Regions from separate parts of the Enterobacter cloacae complex sp. HYC033_NIDB genome, predicted to be linked through region 3. Evidence: riboswitches for the same ligand, from Rfam matches in the RefSeq annotation. Region 3 holds a riboswitch; each other region holds the start of a gene.

Region 1 (5,134 bases), 2.0 Mb from region 3:
ATCGTCTCGCTCAATCGTCAGGAGGCGGAACTTGCCGCCGAATGGCTTGGCGTAAACGTGGAAGAGCTCGGCACACGGTGGCAGCAGAGGTTTGGCGCTGCGCTGATCGTACGCCATGATAAAGACGGGGCGGTCTGGTACGACGGTGACGCTTCCGGACACGTTCCGGCGTTTCCTGCTACCGTGGTCGATACCATCGGCGCGGGTGACAGCCATGCGGGAGGTACCCTTGCCGGGCTGGCCGCGGGATGGTCACTGCCAGAGGCGGTGCAGCTTGGCAATGCCGTAGCCGCCTGGGTAGTCAGCCATCGCGGTGGCGACTGCGCCCCCACGCGCGAGGCCCTACTCCTCGCACACAAAGACGTATAGGTCGCTGCGGCAGTAGCTGATGCTGTACTCAATTGGCCGGTGCTGTTGATCGAGCGCGACTTGCTTGATCACCAGCACCGGTATCTTATCGTCCATCTTGATATGCGCCTGAAACTCGCTGTCCGGCATCCGGGCGCTGACGCGGGAACGGGTGCGCTGCGGAAAGATATTCTGGCTGCGGAAGTAATCGTAAAGCGAGACGCCGATGTCGTCCGGATTGGGGATTAATCCTACCGGTACCCAGGACTCCTCTATTGATACCGCATCGTCATCCACGTAGCGGATGCGCTTAAGCAGAAATACATCGCTGTCCGGCGCAAGGGAAAGGTGGCGGGCGATCTCCTCCGGACATTTCACGACGCGTTTATTAACCCACAGCGTGTTGGGCGTTTTGCCCCGCAGCACCACCTGCTGAGAAAACCCGCGCGCCTCTTTTAGCGAATATTCAAAGATATTGTTGATTTGCGTACCGTATCCACGCGCGCGGGTGACGACGCCGGCCTCTTCCAGCGCCTGCATCGCTTTACGCACCGTAATGCGCGACACACCGGCCAGCTGGCTCAGATCGCGCTCGCCCGGCAAAATATTACCGTGCGCGAGCACGCCGCTGCGTACCGCGTTTTTAACCGTTTCGGCAAATTTCAGGTACAACGGCGTGTTGTCCGGTGCGGCAATTCGTTCCTTGAGTTGAGCAATTAACCGGGTATGCGCTTGTTCCATCTCTGTTTTTCTCTGGCATAAGGTTTTATGCCAGTATACGGCTTACCACCATGCATGAAAATGGTGAACCGGCCCAATACCGTGACCCACTTCCAGAGAATCGGCTTTTGCCAGCGCGCACGAGAGCCAGATCTTCGCCTCCTGCACCGTATCCGCCCAGTTCGCGTTTCGGGGACGCAGCGCCGCCAGCGCCGCCGAGAGCGTACATCCCGTGCCGTGGGTGTTTTTGGTCTGTACCCGCGGGGCGGTGAAACGTTGAGCGCCATCGCGGGTGAAGAGCCAGTCCGGGCTTTCTGCATCATCAAGATGACCGCCTTTCATCAGCACCGCGCTGCATCCCATCGCCAGCAGCGCATTGCCCTGCTCTTTCATCTCACGTTCGTTTTGCGCGTGTGACGCATCCAGCAGCGCGGCGGCTTCAGGGAGGTTTGGCGTGATCAGCGCCACCTGCGGCAGCAGCTTTTTACGCAGGGTGTCGACGGCAGAGGCGGAGAGCAACGGATCGCCGCTTTTGGCCAGCATCACGGTATCGAGCACCACGTTTTTTATCTGATAACGTTTGAGACGTTCAGCGACCGCTTCAACAATGTCCGCCTCTGCAAGCATGCCGATTTTGGTGGTGTCGATGCGTACATCGCTGAATACCGAATCCAGCTGTGCGGCGACAAAATCCGGCTCAATACGATATACCGACTGTACACCGCGCGTGTTTTGCGCCACCAGCGCGGTGATAACCGAGCATCCGTAAGCGCCGAGCGCAGAGAAGGTTTTCAGGTCTGCCTGGATCCCCGCTCCGCCGCTGGGATCGGTTCCCGCAATAGTCAGGGCATTAATGCGTGTCATACCAGCTCCTCCAGCGCGTAAAGCGCATCCAGAAACGCCGGGGCAAAGCTGCCGGGGCCCCGGCTGTGAGTCAGTGCAGCTGCCCCTGCGCGCTTCATAAAGCCGCAGGCTGCCGTCGCATTATCAAGCCTGTCGCCAGGCAGCGAACAGCAGGCGGCGACGACCGCCGAGAGCGCACAGCCTGTTCCCACCACGCGGGTCATCAGCGGGTCGCCGCCCGCGACCGTACGGGTTCGCTGACCATCAGTGATGTGATCCACTTCTCCTGTGACGACCACAACGGCGTGGGTCTGGCGGGCGAGCGTCTGCGCAGCGGTCAACGCGCTCGCCGCCGTATCGGTGGAATCAACCCCGCGCCCGCCCGCACTCATTCCGGCAAGGGCGAGGATTTCGGAGGCGTTTCCACGAATGGCCGCAGGTTTGAGGGACAATATTTGCTGGCAAAATCGGGTGCGATACGCCAGCGCGCCAACCGCAACCGGATCCAGAACCCAGGGCGTACCCGCGGCTACCGCGCTCTCAATGGCCCGACGCATCGACTGGGCGCGCGGCGCGGTGAGTGTTCCCACGTTGATGAGCAGAGCATCGGCAAGCGCGGCAAACTGTTCCGCTTCCTCGGCTTCGATCACCATTGCCGGGGAAGCACCCAGCGCGAGCAAAACGTTGGCGGTGAAGGTCTGCACGACATCGTTGGTCATACAGTGCGTGAGCGGGGAACGGGTTCGGAATTGATGTAAAACGTGTGAATCGAGCAGGTCAGGCTGCATGGTTTCGCTCCTGCCGTGCGTGAAGAAGCGATGACCGGGCAGGCATCTGACTTCCCTACGCTGGCATTATCCAGATCAGGTAATACGGGTATTTCTCAGCCTTCACAAAGAAGGGCACCCCGAGTCAAATTACTTATAAAACAGCTATTTACGAAATAGCAATTCGTAGTCATGTAGTGTAACCGGGGGGTAACCCGGGTGCAAGGGGTTTTGGGCTGTCCGTTAATCCCCTGTAACGAACAATAAACGACAAGATATTAACTACCCTCTATATGTATACATTATTGTTCAGTTAATTATCCCGCCAGATTTGTTAAGAACACATGAAAAATATTATTTACTCACTGTGCTGAGAAATATTATTTTTATCCATAATGACGCACCGGGAGTGCTTTTATAAGACAGCCCACCTTCTTTCGTATGAAATAAACCCACATATTAATGTAAACATTTATTTTGCAGAATTTTATCTCTGTCAAACACTTAATTTAACTCTCTCATTTACCACCTCATTTTCACCTTAATGTTTACATTAATAACAACCGCAAAATGACTTTTACGCCGTCGGAACCATTCATAATATTTATGACTTAGTTCAACATCATTGGTTTGCGTTTAATTGATAGTTTGCTCGCGTCACTAAATAAGATTTAGACAACGTTCAACCGTTTTAAATCCCGAAAATAAATCTGTTCAGCTTCAGTATTTTCAATAGTTAATGATGTGAGCTTTTCAAATGAAATCTATGAATAAAACCTTTATTGCTATTTTTGTAATGGGCGTTGTCTTAGTGGGTACAACGAGCCTGGCTGAAGCCGCGAATACGGTTTGGGACGATCGGCAAATTACTAATATTGTAAATGACCATCAGGATCAGATTGCACAAAACAAAGCTGATAGCATTAACCGTGATATCGCAATGGATAACCGCTTAACGCAGGTTTATGACGACCTTCAATCCACAAAACCAGGCGTGTTAGTCGTGGATAAAATGGCTAACGACGCACATCAGAAAGCGTTGCTTGTCGATACCGCCAGTCTGAAAAGTGAGACGGCCCTACAGGGTGTAGCGACTAACGGCACAGCCATTATCAACCTTCAACACGTCGATAATATTCAGGATAGCCGCCTTACTGCTCTCGAAAATGCATCTAAACCCATCAACGGTACAGATGGAGCGAAAGGTGATAAAGGGTGATACTGGCGCACAAGGCATTGCGGAAAGAAATGGGCGCGACGGTGTAGACGGTCATAACGGTAAAGATGGTGTGACAACCACCGTAACACAACGATAGCTGGATACGGCTACCCAGGCGAAGGTCGCTAAAAATCGCCTGGCTGTTACCGCCGCCACGCAGGATCTGCAAGCCACCAGGCAGACATTACTGGCAATGAATACCAACACCAGCCAGCAATTTAAATCTCTGCGTGATGAAGTGGACAATAATAAGAAGCAGGCCAATGCCGGTATTTCAGGGGCGATGGCGGGTTTGCCACAAGTGCAAACCAATCAACGCGTCATGTTCTCTGCTGGCGGCGCGACTTACAACAGCGAGAGCGCGCTTGCTGTCGGTGCATCCGTTAACTTTAATTCCCATGTCATCGCGAAAGTGAGCTTCTCAGATGATACCGCGAATAATATGGGCGCTTCGGTTGGGATTGGAATGGGCTTTTAAAGCGTAAAACAATCATCGGGACAAATATAAAGCCTCATTTTAGCGGATGAGCATTTCGTTGATACAAAAAGATGTCTAAATATATTTTTATTTCGGTAGCCCTGTATCTGATGCTGATTTCGGTCGGGATCTGGATCGGCGTGATGTATGTCTCCTGGTATTTGTGTCGTTTTTAAGGCGGTAAAATGAAAAAAGTAATGATGTTCGTTATAGGTACTGCGGTGCTTGCAGGTTGTGTCTCGCCTGCGCACGCCATAAACGCCCATTATCGCGCTCAATTAGAGCGTTCGGGATGCACGCAAATTAGCGCTGGCGATGGCTCTTGCGATATCAGCAAAACCAAAGCGGAAAATGCGGCACAACACGAACCAGCGACATCCATTCACGATCCCCTGCGTGAAGCCTCGTTCTCGTCGGACACGGTTAACGCCACGCTTTCTAACGGCTTTTTTAGCGCTACCGTTAACGGCAAGAAAGCCAGCGTTAAACGCCTGAATGCGAATTTCTATGAGATCCGTGGTAATGGTTTTGTGATATCGCTAAGCCTGGATGAAAACGGTATTACGGACGCGTCGTGGAATAAAACGAAGGGACGCGAACACGGTATTTTACGCGTTAGCCAGAAATAAACAGCGTAAGGAGGCTCACTGCCTCCTTTTCACCTGACAATCGCACGATTTGTCACACTCTTTTGTCTGATTTTACAATGCGGATAAATCATACGTAAGCTGCTGTTTTTATTTAGCATAAAGTGCAATC
Region 2 (5,134 bases), 500 kb from region 3:
TTCGCTCTCCCTGACGAACGGAGAGGGTAAAACGCATTGGCAGGTGCTCATAAAGCCAGGTTACATCAGTCAGTTTTAACATCACGCCCCGGAAGTTTTTCGATAACGGTAAATAACGCAAAGCACAGCACCAGCAGTAAAAGTGCCGTGACGGCGCCGTCCTGGCTACGATAGGAGCCAATTTGCTGATAAAGCCAGAACGGCAGCGTGCGGAAATCCTCGTTGCCAAAGAGGGCCACAACGCCAAAATCGCCAATCGACAGCACGCAGGCAAACGCCAGCGCCTGCGCCAGCGGTCGTTTAAGGGCGCGGAGTTCGACCACCTTCAGACGCTGCCAGCCCTGCATCCCCAGCGACTGACAGAGCAGACCGTAGCGGCTGTTCACGTCGCGCATCGGGTTTTCCAGCACCTTGAGCGCGTAAGGGATAGCCATCAGCGCGTTGGTAAAAATGACGATGCCGTCGGCGCTTTCCGGCAGGCCGATGGTGCTGTTGAACAGTAAAAAGAATCCGGTCGCCAGCACAATACCCGGCATCGCCAGGATCAGCATACCCGTCAGTTCCAGCGCGTGTCCGGCTTTACGGGCATGACGCGCGTACAGCTCGCGGCTGCTCCAGAGCAGCATCATGGTCAGGATCACGCACAGCAGCCCGGCTGCCAGCGCGATGCGCAATGAGGTCCACGTCGCCTGCCACAGGACAGGCTGTTGCAGTACCGACAACACATTGCGATTCAGGCCATCAACGATAACGGCCAGCAGCGGGGGCAGCAGAAGCAGGAGGGCCAGCGCGATCAGCATAAAATCCGCGACGCGGCTGTGCAGGCTGTCCTGCGGATCGCGCCAGCCTGTCAAGTGATTGCTGCCTGTGGGGATCGCTTTACTCAGCCGCTGGCTGAGTAACACCAGCGCCAGGCAGCAGACCATCTGCACCATCGCCAGCAGCGCGGCGCGGCCCGGATCGTAGTCGTAACTTAAGGCCTGATAGATCGCCAGCTCAATGGTGGTGGCCTGCGGCCCGCCGCCGAGAGAAAGCACGGTCGCGAAGCTGGCGAAGCAGAGCATAAAGATTAGCGCGGCCACCGGGGCAATCTGGCGTCGCAGCCACGGCCATTCGACAAAGCGGAAGAACGACCAGCCGCGCATGCCAAGCTGGGCGGCAATCTGACGCTGCTCCCCGGGAATGTTTTCCAGCGCCTGTAAAAAGAGGCGCGTCGCCATCGGCATATTGAAAAAAATATGCGCCAGCAGAATGCCTTTCAGGCCGTAAGGGGAGAAGGTCCATTCCAGACCAAGCAGGTTGAAGAGGGATGCCAGCCAGCCCTGCCGACCGTAGACGCTCAGAATACCGAACACCGCCACCAGCACGGGCAGGATCAGCGTCATCGCGCACAGCCGCAGCAGGGCAAGCCTGCCGGGGAAACGTCTGCGATAGAGGGCGCGTGCAAGGAAAATGGCCGGGATCGTCGACAGCAGCGCGGAGAGAAACGCCTGCCAGAAGGAGAAACGGATGACGTGCCAGAGATAGCTGTCGTGCCAGAGGGCGAGCAGATCGCTCTCTGGCGCGTTAAACCACAGCGCAAGGAATGCACCCAGACTGACGACCACCATCAGTATGGCGGCGAGCAGCCCGGGAACTAACCAGCCGGGGATCAGCGGCTGACGGCGCGTTGCCATTCACTAATCCATGCGGCGCGCTGGGCGGCAACCTGCTGCGGCGTAAATTCCAGTGAGGTTTGCGGCTTGTTTAGCTGCTCAAAGCCTGCCGGCAGCGCAACGTCAGTGACCGGGTACATCCAGTTTCCTGTCGGAATAGCATTCTGGAATGCCGGGGAGACCATAAATTTCAGGAATTTTTCGGCAAGCTCCGGCTGTTTGCTCGCGGCGGTGCGGGCGGCCACTTCCACCTGCAAATAATGCCCTTCAGCAAAGTTCGCGGCGGCGTAGTTATCCTTCTTCTCGGCGATAATGTGGTAGGCCGGAGAGGTAGTGTAGCTCAGCACCAGATCGCTTTCGCCTTTCAGGAACAGGCCGTAGGCTTCGCTCCAGCCTTTGGTGACGGTAACGGTTTTCGCGGCCAGCTTCTGCCACGCTTCCGGCGTTTTATCCCCGTAGACTTTCTGCATCCACAATAGCAGCCCCAGACCCGGCGTGCTGGTACGCGGATCTTCATAAATTACGCGCCATTTCTGGTCACTTTCGACCAGCTCTTTCAGGCTTTTGGGCGGATTCTTCAGCTTGTTTTTATCGTAGACAAACGCAAAGTAGCCGTAATCAAAGGGAACGAAGGTGTCGTTTTTCCAGCCGCCCGGTACGTTGACGGCATCTGACGCCACACCGCTTTTGGCGAACAGTCTGGTTTGGGTGGCGGCTTCCAGCAGGTTGTTATCCAGCCCGAGCACCACGTCGGCTTTGCTGTTTTTGCCTTCCATGCGCAGACGGTTGAGCAGCGAGACGCCATCTTCCAGCGCCACGAATTTCAGCTCGCAGTTGCAGTCGGCTTCAAAGGCTTTTTTAACCACCGGGCCGGGGCCCCAGTCGGCGGAGAAGGAGTCGTAGGTGTAGACCGTCAGAACGGGCTTAGCAAAAACAGGCAGCGCAAACAGCGCCAGCAGAGGAAGAACGTTTTTTAACACTTTGCACCTCAGGGTTGAGTGGCAAAGGATTTTGAGAGACAGCCTCAAATCCCTTCGCCGGCGTTATCCGGATCAGGTTCGACGGGTATTATCTCAGCGCACATCAGTGATGCAGCACCCCGTTGAGAACGGCGCTATTGTAATGATTTGGTGAATATTACGAAAGCGTTATGGCTCCGGCGGCGCAAACCAGGCGGATTTAAAATCAAACCAGCCGAGGGTATTCATCCGCAGGCCGCGCATGCTGCGCTGCCCCTGGATCAGCAGCCAGTGGTGAATCAGCGGTACGATCGTCTGCCCGGTCAGTAATTCCTGACACCAGGCGGCCAGATCCATTTCTCCCGCCCGCCACCGCGCGGCGTCCTGCTGCCAGTCCCGGTTGATACAGTGCTGAATCAGGGGCACTTCGTACAGGTGAGAAAAGAGCGAGAAATCAAGCGGCAGCGTAAAGTTTGCGCTGTTGAGCCAGATATCGCTGATGACGTCTCCGCGATGCCATTCATCATAATCGACTTCCTGTATCGCCAGCGTCACGCCTTCGGCTGCCAGCAGCGTGCTCATGATCCTCGCCAGAAAACGGTGCTCAATGTGATCGCGATAGTAGCTGAGGGTGATGGTCTCCAGTCCGGCAGGCTTTTCGCTGCGGACGGGCTGCGCATGGTGCCAGCGTGGGAGCAGGCCATAGGCCGGGAACCACCAGGTCTGGTATTGCTCCTCTGCGTGATAAATCAGGTTAGCGGGCGCCAGAATATGGCTTATCCACCTGCGGACGTCGTGGTTTGCCCCGCGATGGCTGCGGCTATCAAAGAGCAGGTAGTAGCAGCCCTCCTCCAGGCGGCTTTCGAACGCTTTTTCACCGGCTGTTGGCCCCTCCAGGGTCAGACCTGCGCTCAGCTCTTCGTTGAGATCCGGTAACACCCAGACGTTCACTTCGTCGATCAGCGCCCTATAGCCAAAGTAATCATCAAAGGCGCGGATCTTCAGCTGATTACTGTTATTGCGCGTAACGGAGTAGGGGCCCGTACCAATCGGCTGGCTGGAAAAATTGTTCAGGGATCGCCACTCGGCAGGCAGGATCATTGAGGGGACGTAGCCCAGAAGCCACGGAAGCCATTTGTCCGGCTGCGATAGCTCAATATCCAGCGTCCAGGCCGTTGGGGAGTGGATCCGTGCGATATGCGAATAGAGCGGCAGCGTGCGGGCGCGCTCTAAAGAGACGATAACGTCGCGCATCTCCAGCTCGCGTCCATGGTGGAAATGAATGCCGGGGCGTAGAAAGAAGCGCCAGTGCAGCGGAGACACCTGTTGCCAGTGATGGGCAATATCCGCTTCCAGTTCCCCGTTTTCCTCATTTATCCGCGTCAGGCCGCTGAAAATCTGCCGGGCCATGTGGGTTTCAGAGCGACGTAACGCCGTACCGGGCAACAGATTTTTCATTGGGCGGTAGTAAAGTACCCGCAGAATGTGGCGTCCCTGACGAAAGCTGCGTCCCAGATGCGAGACCAGCATCTGGCGCACGGCGGCTTTGTCGCCCACCAGCTGGACCAGCTGATCGATGCGGTCCTGCTCCAGCAGATCCTCCGCTCGCTGTTGCTGTAACGCCAGGCCGGTATAAAGGAAAGTCAGGCGCGAACGCTTGCCGCGTCCGGCTTCGGCCTCCCAGTTTAGCCAGCCCTGCTGCTGCATGGTATTAAGGAGCGTGCGCATATGACGCCGGGAGCAGTTGAGGAGCTCGGCCAGCTCGTTCAGCGTGGTCTCCTGCGATTGCCCCTCGCAGCACTGCCAGAGGCGGATAAATTGTTGTTGCAGACGACCGGAAGGCATAAAAGGGGAACTCCTGACAAAAAACCAGCAATTTATTTATCCCTATATTAGGCCAATAATTCTCCTCGATGAAGCGAGGAGGTAAATTATGAAGAGGTCTACCGCACGTCAGTTTTATCAGCAGTACTTTTCAGCGACAAAGGGATCGTCCTGGCTGGCCCGCCGGTGTGCAGAGCAACGGCTGAAAACGTTAGAAGAATTGATGCAGTGGGACGTTACAACACCGACCTCTTCCCGCTAACTCGCCTCGATCATGTGTGACTGAGTATTGGTGCTAATCACCCGCCAGCAAAATGTTTTTTGCTGGCTTTTTTCGTTTACTATTTCACCCAATTTCGATTCGCTTTCATAAGGACTTGCGCATGCTCTGGTTGATGACGATGGGGCGACGCCTGAATGGCGTGTACGCCGCTTTTATGTTGGTGGCCTTCATGATGGGCGTGGCCGGCGCGCTACAGGCGCCGACGTTGAGCCTGTTTCTCAGCCGTGAGGTGGGGGCGCAGCCGTTTTGGGTGGGTCTGTTCTACACCGTCAACGCCATTGCCGGGATCCTCGTCAGCCTGTGGCTGGCGAAACGATCCGACAGCCAGGGCGATCGCCGTAAGCTGATCCTCTTTTGTTGCGCCATGGCCGTGGGCAACGCGCTGCTGTTTGCCTTCAACCGCCATTACCTGA
Region 3 (5,134 bases):
TGCTGACGCAAATCCACGCGCTTCATCGCCAGCGTCACCAGCTGGCTGCCGCTTTCACGAATGGCATCCACCATCAGTTGCGGGGAGGCGAATTTTCCGGTTCCGGTAAACAGATGTGAATCAAAGACTTTGTCGGCAATACGTAACATCTCAGCCCCCTGCGATAACCTGAAACAGCAGGATCTGGTCGCCCTCATTGACCTGCTGATGTTCCCACCGCTCGCGCGGCAGGATCTGTTGATTGAGCGCCAGCGCCGTTCCCGGCTTCAGCTGGCGCAGCATGTCGAGCAGGGCGGCAACGGTGAGATCGTCGTCGCACGTCATCGGCTCATCGTTAAACAGAATGCGCATTGCGGCCTCCGCATACCGGGCAGTGGCTGGCACGGTTTAACGCCAGATGACGCCAGCCGCTGGAGCGGGCGTCGAACAGCCGCAGCGTGTTGCGTTCTGTCTCCATGCCGCTGAGCAACTTGATGGCCTCCAGCGCCTGAAGAGTACCCATCACGCCCACCACCGGGCCCAGAATGCCTGCCGTGCGGCAGTTACGCTCCGGTTCAGCCTCGTCCGGCCACAGGCAGCGGTAGCAGCCCTGTGCCCACGGCGGCGTAAGCACCATTATTTGCCCACCGAAACCGACCGCGCTGGCGGTGATCAGCGGCGTGTTCTGCGCAACACAGGCCGCGTTGATGGCCTGACGTGTCGCCATATTGTCCGTACAGTCCAGCACCACGTCGGCAAGGGCCACTTCGCGTTGCAGATCTTCCCCGCTCAGCCGCGTCTGGAGTGCGACCAGTTCGATATCGGGGTTAAGCTGGTTCAGCCGCTGGCGCGTAACGTGCGCTTTAGGCTGGTTGATATCTTCTGTCGTAAAGAGAATTTGCCGTTGCAGATTGCTGAGATGTACCTCGTCGTCATCGGCCAGCACCAGCGTGCCCACGCCCGCGCCGGCCAGATACAGCGCGGCGGGGGTGCCTAATCCGCCCAGACCGACAATCAGTACCCGGCTGGCGAGCAGCTTTTGCTGCCCCTCGATGGCGATATCCTCCAGCAGGATCTGGCGGCTGTAACGCATAAAATCACGATCTTTCATCACCAGCTCCTGCCAGTTGTAAAAGCTGCGCGGTGGCGGCCTGCCAGTCTGCCGCCTGGGTGATAGCGCTGACGACGGCGATACTGCCGACGCCGGTCTCCAGCACCGCGGGCGCACGTTCAAGGCTGATCCCGCCGATGGCGACGGTGGGGTAATCGGCAAGGCGCTTAACGTGGGCCGCCAGCTGCGTCAAACCCTGTGGAGCGGACGGCATCTGTTTGGTTTTCGTTGGGAAAACGTGCCCGAGCGCGATGTAAGAGGGGCGGGCCGCCAGCGCCACGTCGATCTCCATATCATCGTGGGTAGAAACGCCCAGCCGCAGACCGGCGTCACGGATCGCGTTGAGATCGGTCGTTTCCAGATCTTCCTGTCCCAGATGCACGCCGTACGCCTGGTGTTTAACCGCCAGCCGCCAGTAGTCGTTGATAAACAGGCGGGCGTGGTAGCGACGTCCCAGCGCGATAGCGGCGATCACGTCGGCCTCCACCTCTTCATCGCGTTTATCCTTAATGCGTAGCTGGAGGGTGCGAACGCCAGCTTCCAGCAGGCGGGCGATCCACTCCACGCTGTCCACCACCGGGTAAAGCCCTAAGCGGAAGGGCACGGAGGGGAAATCGGGCTGGTACATTACGCCTCCTCCTTTTTGAGGTAGATTTCGCCGCCTTTCGCGCGGAAGGTTTCCGACATGTCCGCCATGCCGACTTCAATGGTCTGCGCGGCGGCGTAATCGCGTACTTCCTGGCTGATCTTCATCGAGCAGAATTTAGGTCCGCACATGGAGCAGAAGTGAGCAACTTTGCCCGATTCCTGCGGCAGGGTTTCGTCGTGATAGGCGCGGGCGGTGAACGGATCGAGGGCCAGGTTAAACTGGTCTTCCCAGCGGAATTCAAAGCGCGCTTTGGACATGGCGTTGTCGCGAATTTGCGCGCCCGGATGGCCTTTCGCCAGATCCGCCGCGTGGGCGGCAATCTTGTAGGTGATCAGCCCCTGCTTCACGTCCTCTTTGTTTGGCAGCCCGAGGTGCTCTTTCGGCGTCACGTAGCAGAGCATGGCGCAGCCGAACCAGCCGATCATCGCCGCGCCAATGCCTGACGTGAAGTGGTCGTAGCCCGGCGCAATATCGGTGGTCAACGGCCCCAGGGTGTAGAACGGTGCTTCGTGGCAGTGCTCCAGCTCCTCGGTCATGTTGCGACGGATCATCTGCATCGGCACATGGCCCGGGCCTTCAATCATCACCTGCACGTCGTACTCCCATGCGATTTTGGTCAGCTCGCCCAGCGTGTGCAGCTCGGCAAACTGCGCCTCGTCGTTAGCATCGCGGATGGAGCCAGGACGCAGGCCGTCGCCCAGCGACAGGGAGACGTCGTACGCGGCGCAAATTTCGCAGATTTCGCGGAAGTGCTCGTAGAGGAAGTTTTCCTGATGATGGGAAAGGCACCATTTAGCCATAATCGAACCGCCGCGTGAGACGATACCGGTCAGACGTTTCGCCGTCATCGGCACGTAGCGCAGCAGCACGCCCGCGTGGATGGTGAAGTAGTCCACGCCCTGCTCGGCCTGCTCCAGCAGCGTGTCGCGGAACGCTTCCCAGGTGAGGTTTTCGGCGATGCCGTTGACCTTCTCCAGCGCCTGATAAATCGGGACGGTGCCAATCGGCACCGGGCTGTTACGCAGGATCCACTCGCGGGTTTCGTGAATATAGCGGCCCGTGGAAAGGTCCATCACCGTGTCCGCGCCCCAGCGCGTCGACCAGACCAGCTTTTCCACCTCTTCTTCGATGGATGACGTCACCGCTGAGTTGCCGATGTTGGCGTTGACCTTCACCAGGAAGTTGCGGCCGATAATCATCGGCTCGGATTCCGGGTGATTGATGTTGGCGGGGATAATGGCGCGCCCGGCGGCCACTTCGTCACGCACAAATTCCGGCGTGATGTTTTCCGGCAGGCGAGCGCCAAACCCTTCACCAGGATGCTGGTGGCGCAGCACTTCGCTGCGGATGCGCTCGCGGCCCATGTTTTCGCGGATGGCGATGAACTCCATCTCCGGCGTGACGATACCCTGGCGCGCGTAGTGCAGCTGGGTGACGCATTTGCCCGCTTTAGCGCGTTTCGGCGTCAGCAGGCCGGTAAAGCGCAGCTCGTCCAGACCGTCGTCGGCCAGGCGCGCGTTGGTATACGCCGAGCTGCGCACGCGCAGTTCTTCGCAGTCGTTACGGGCGTCAATCCACGGCTGGCGCAGTTTTGCCAGACCCTGCTGTACGTTGATAGCAACAGAAGGGTCGCCGTACGGGCCGGAGGTGTCATACACCGGCACGGCTTCGTTGTCTTCAAACTGCGGGTTTTCTTTGCTGCCGCCGATAAGCGTCGGGCTGAGCTGGATTTCGCGCATCGGCACGCGGATATCAGCCTGTGAACCGGTGATGTAGATGCGCGTTGAGTTCGGGAAAGCGGTGCCTTCCAGGGTGTCGATGAAGCGTTGTGCGTGTTCGCGCTGTTCGCGGCGGGTCAGTTTTGTTGTAGACATAGCTCATTCCAGATGTGAAGGACATGGCTTGTCAGACGACGGATGAAGCAAGAGAAGATCGCCTCAGGGGCGATACAACAGCAGTGTGACTCTTGTTCCCTTCGCAGGTATTAACCTGATCAGGTTCCGCGGATCCCGAATTAACGGTCTCAGCCCGTGCTTTCACACTGGGCACTCCGACAAGAAAAATCCCCCTCGTGAGAGGGGCGAATGGTTGTAAATTACTCGTTAACGATTAAGAACTCAAGCAGGGCGCGCAACGTTATCGCTGGTGCTGATATTCAGGTTGTTGTCCAGCACGAGGGCGATGAGCTTGTCTTCCAGCGTGAATCGCTCTTCCAGCGCTTCGCCAAGATCGGAAAGCGCCTGCTGAAACTCAAGATAGTTATCGTGATCGATAGCGTTTTCTAGCGTGGAATCGTAGTAGTCCATGATCTGCTGGGTGTTGGCTTCCAGCAGCGGACAGAGTTTGCTGGCCGCTAAATACGGCGTTGTCCCTTCCATTTCGCGGATAATGCGTTCATAAAGGTTGAAATGGCCGTCGGAGAGGTAGTCGACCAGGCTCTGACAGAAGTCGTCCAGCGCTTTTTCATTCAGCCGCATAAAGGATTCTTTGCCAGGCTTAAGACCAACCAGATTGTAATACGCCACGAGTAGATGCTTGCGCACATGTAGCCAGCGATCCACCAGGGTGTTACTTCCTCCAACGCGCTCAGTCAGGCTTTCCAGCTGGTTTAACATGGTCGACTCCATAAGGTTTAGAATGGGATCTGCTTATCCAAAATGTAACCATAATGCTAACAACATGTCAGTGAAGCGAAGGTAGTGCAATAGATATGGATCGTATTATTGAAAAATCAGATCTGGGTTGGTGGATCGTCAGTCACGAACAAAAATTATGGCTGCCCGGTGGGGAGATACCCTACGGTGCGGCAGACATCTTCGATCTCGTCGGCCAACCGGCGCTGCGGATCGGCGAGTGGCAGGGCGATCCGGTATGGTTGATCCAACAGGCTCGTCGTCAGGATATGGGATCCGTTCGTCAGGTGTTGGATCGGGATGTCGGCCTGTTCCAGCTGGCGGGGCGCGGCGTGCAGCTGGCGGAGTTTTACCGCTCGCACAAATACTGCGGCTACTGCGGCCACACCATGCACCCGAGCAAAACCGAGTGGGCAATGCTCTGCGGCCACTGCCGTGAACGCTACTACCCGCAAATCGCACCGTGCATCATTGTCGCCATCCGCCGTGATGATTCCATCCTGCTGGCGCAGCATACCCGCCATCGCAACGGCATTCACACCGTCCTCGCCGGGTTCGTGGAAGTCGGCGAAACGCTGGAACAGGCGGTGGCGCGCGAGGTGATGGAGGAGAGCGGCATTAAGGTGAAAAACCTGCGCTATGTGACGTCGCAGCCGTGGCCGTTCCCGATGTCCCTGATGACCGCGTTTATGGCGGAATACGACAGCGGCGAGATTGTTATCGATCAGAAAGAGCTGCTGGAGGCGAACTGGTATCGCTACG

Evidence for each region. Region 3 has a riboswitch for thiamine pyrophosphate ahead of thiC (phosphomethylpyrimidine synthase ThiC). Riboswitches for the same ligand answer to the same signal wherever they lie in the genome.
Region 1: it holds a riboswitch for thiamine pyrophosphate, as region 3 does, so the genes downstream of both, thiM (hydroxyethylthiazole kinase) here and thiC (phosphomethylpyrimidine synthase ThiC) in region 3, are expected to answer to the same signal.
Region 2: it holds a riboswitch for thiamine pyrophosphate, as region 3 does, so the genes downstream of both, thiB (thiamine ABC transporter substrate binding subunit) here and thiC (phosphomethylpyrimidine synthase ThiC) in region 3, are expected to answer to the same signal.

The regions. Positions count from the first base shown of each region.
Region 1 is NZ_CP115123.1:3,918,107-3,923,240, forward strand. It holds gene O1721_RS18805 (PfkB family carbohydrate kinase) at 1-369, shown strand, start outside; gene O1721_RS18810 (GntR family transcriptional regulator) at 343-1,089, opposite strand; gene thiD (bifunctional hydroxymethylpyrimidine kinase/phosphomethylpyrimidine kinase) at 1,132-1,932, opposite strand; gene thiM (hydroxyethylthiazole kinase) at 1,929-2,699, opposite strand; TPP riboswitch at 2,735-2,831, opposite strand; gene O1721_RS18825 (hypothetical protein) at 3,445-3,897, shown strand; gene O1721_RS18830 (YadA C-terminal domain-containing protein) at 4,091-4,375, shown strand; gene O1721_RS18835 (hypothetical protein) at 4,561-5,004, shown strand.
Region 2 is NZ_CP115123.1:1,549,758-1,554,891, forward strand. It holds gene thiQ (thiamine ABC transporter ATP-binding protein ThiQ) at 1-82, opposite strand, end outside; gene thiP (thiamine/thiamine pyrophosphate ABC transporter permease ThiP) at 66-1,676, opposite strand; gene thiB (thiamine ABC transporter substrate binding subunit) at 1,652-2,635, opposite strand; TPP riboswitch at 2,667-2,767, opposite strand; gene sgrR (HTH-type transcriptional regulator SgrR) at 2,804-4,459, opposite strand; gene sgrT (glucose uptake inhibitor SgrT) at 4,548-4,700, shown strand; gene O1721_RS07350 (sugar efflux transporter) at 4,822-5,134, shown strand, end outside.
Region 3 is NZ_CP115123.1:1,046,984-1,052,117, forward strand. It holds gene thiG (thiazole synthase) at 1-149, opposite strand, end outside; gene thiS (sulfur carrier protein ThiS) at 151-351, opposite strand; gene thiF (thiazole biosynthesis adenylyltransferase ThiF) at 335-1,090, opposite strand; gene thiE (thiamine phosphate synthase) at 1,077-1,718, opposite strand; gene thiC (phosphomethylpyrimidine synthase ThiC) at 1,718-3,613, opposite strand; TPP riboswitch at 3,693-3,802, opposite strand; gene O1721_RS05020 (Rsd/AlgQ family anti-sigma factor) at 3,857-4,354, opposite strand; gene nudC (NAD(+) diphosphatase) at 4,450-5,134, shown strand, end outside.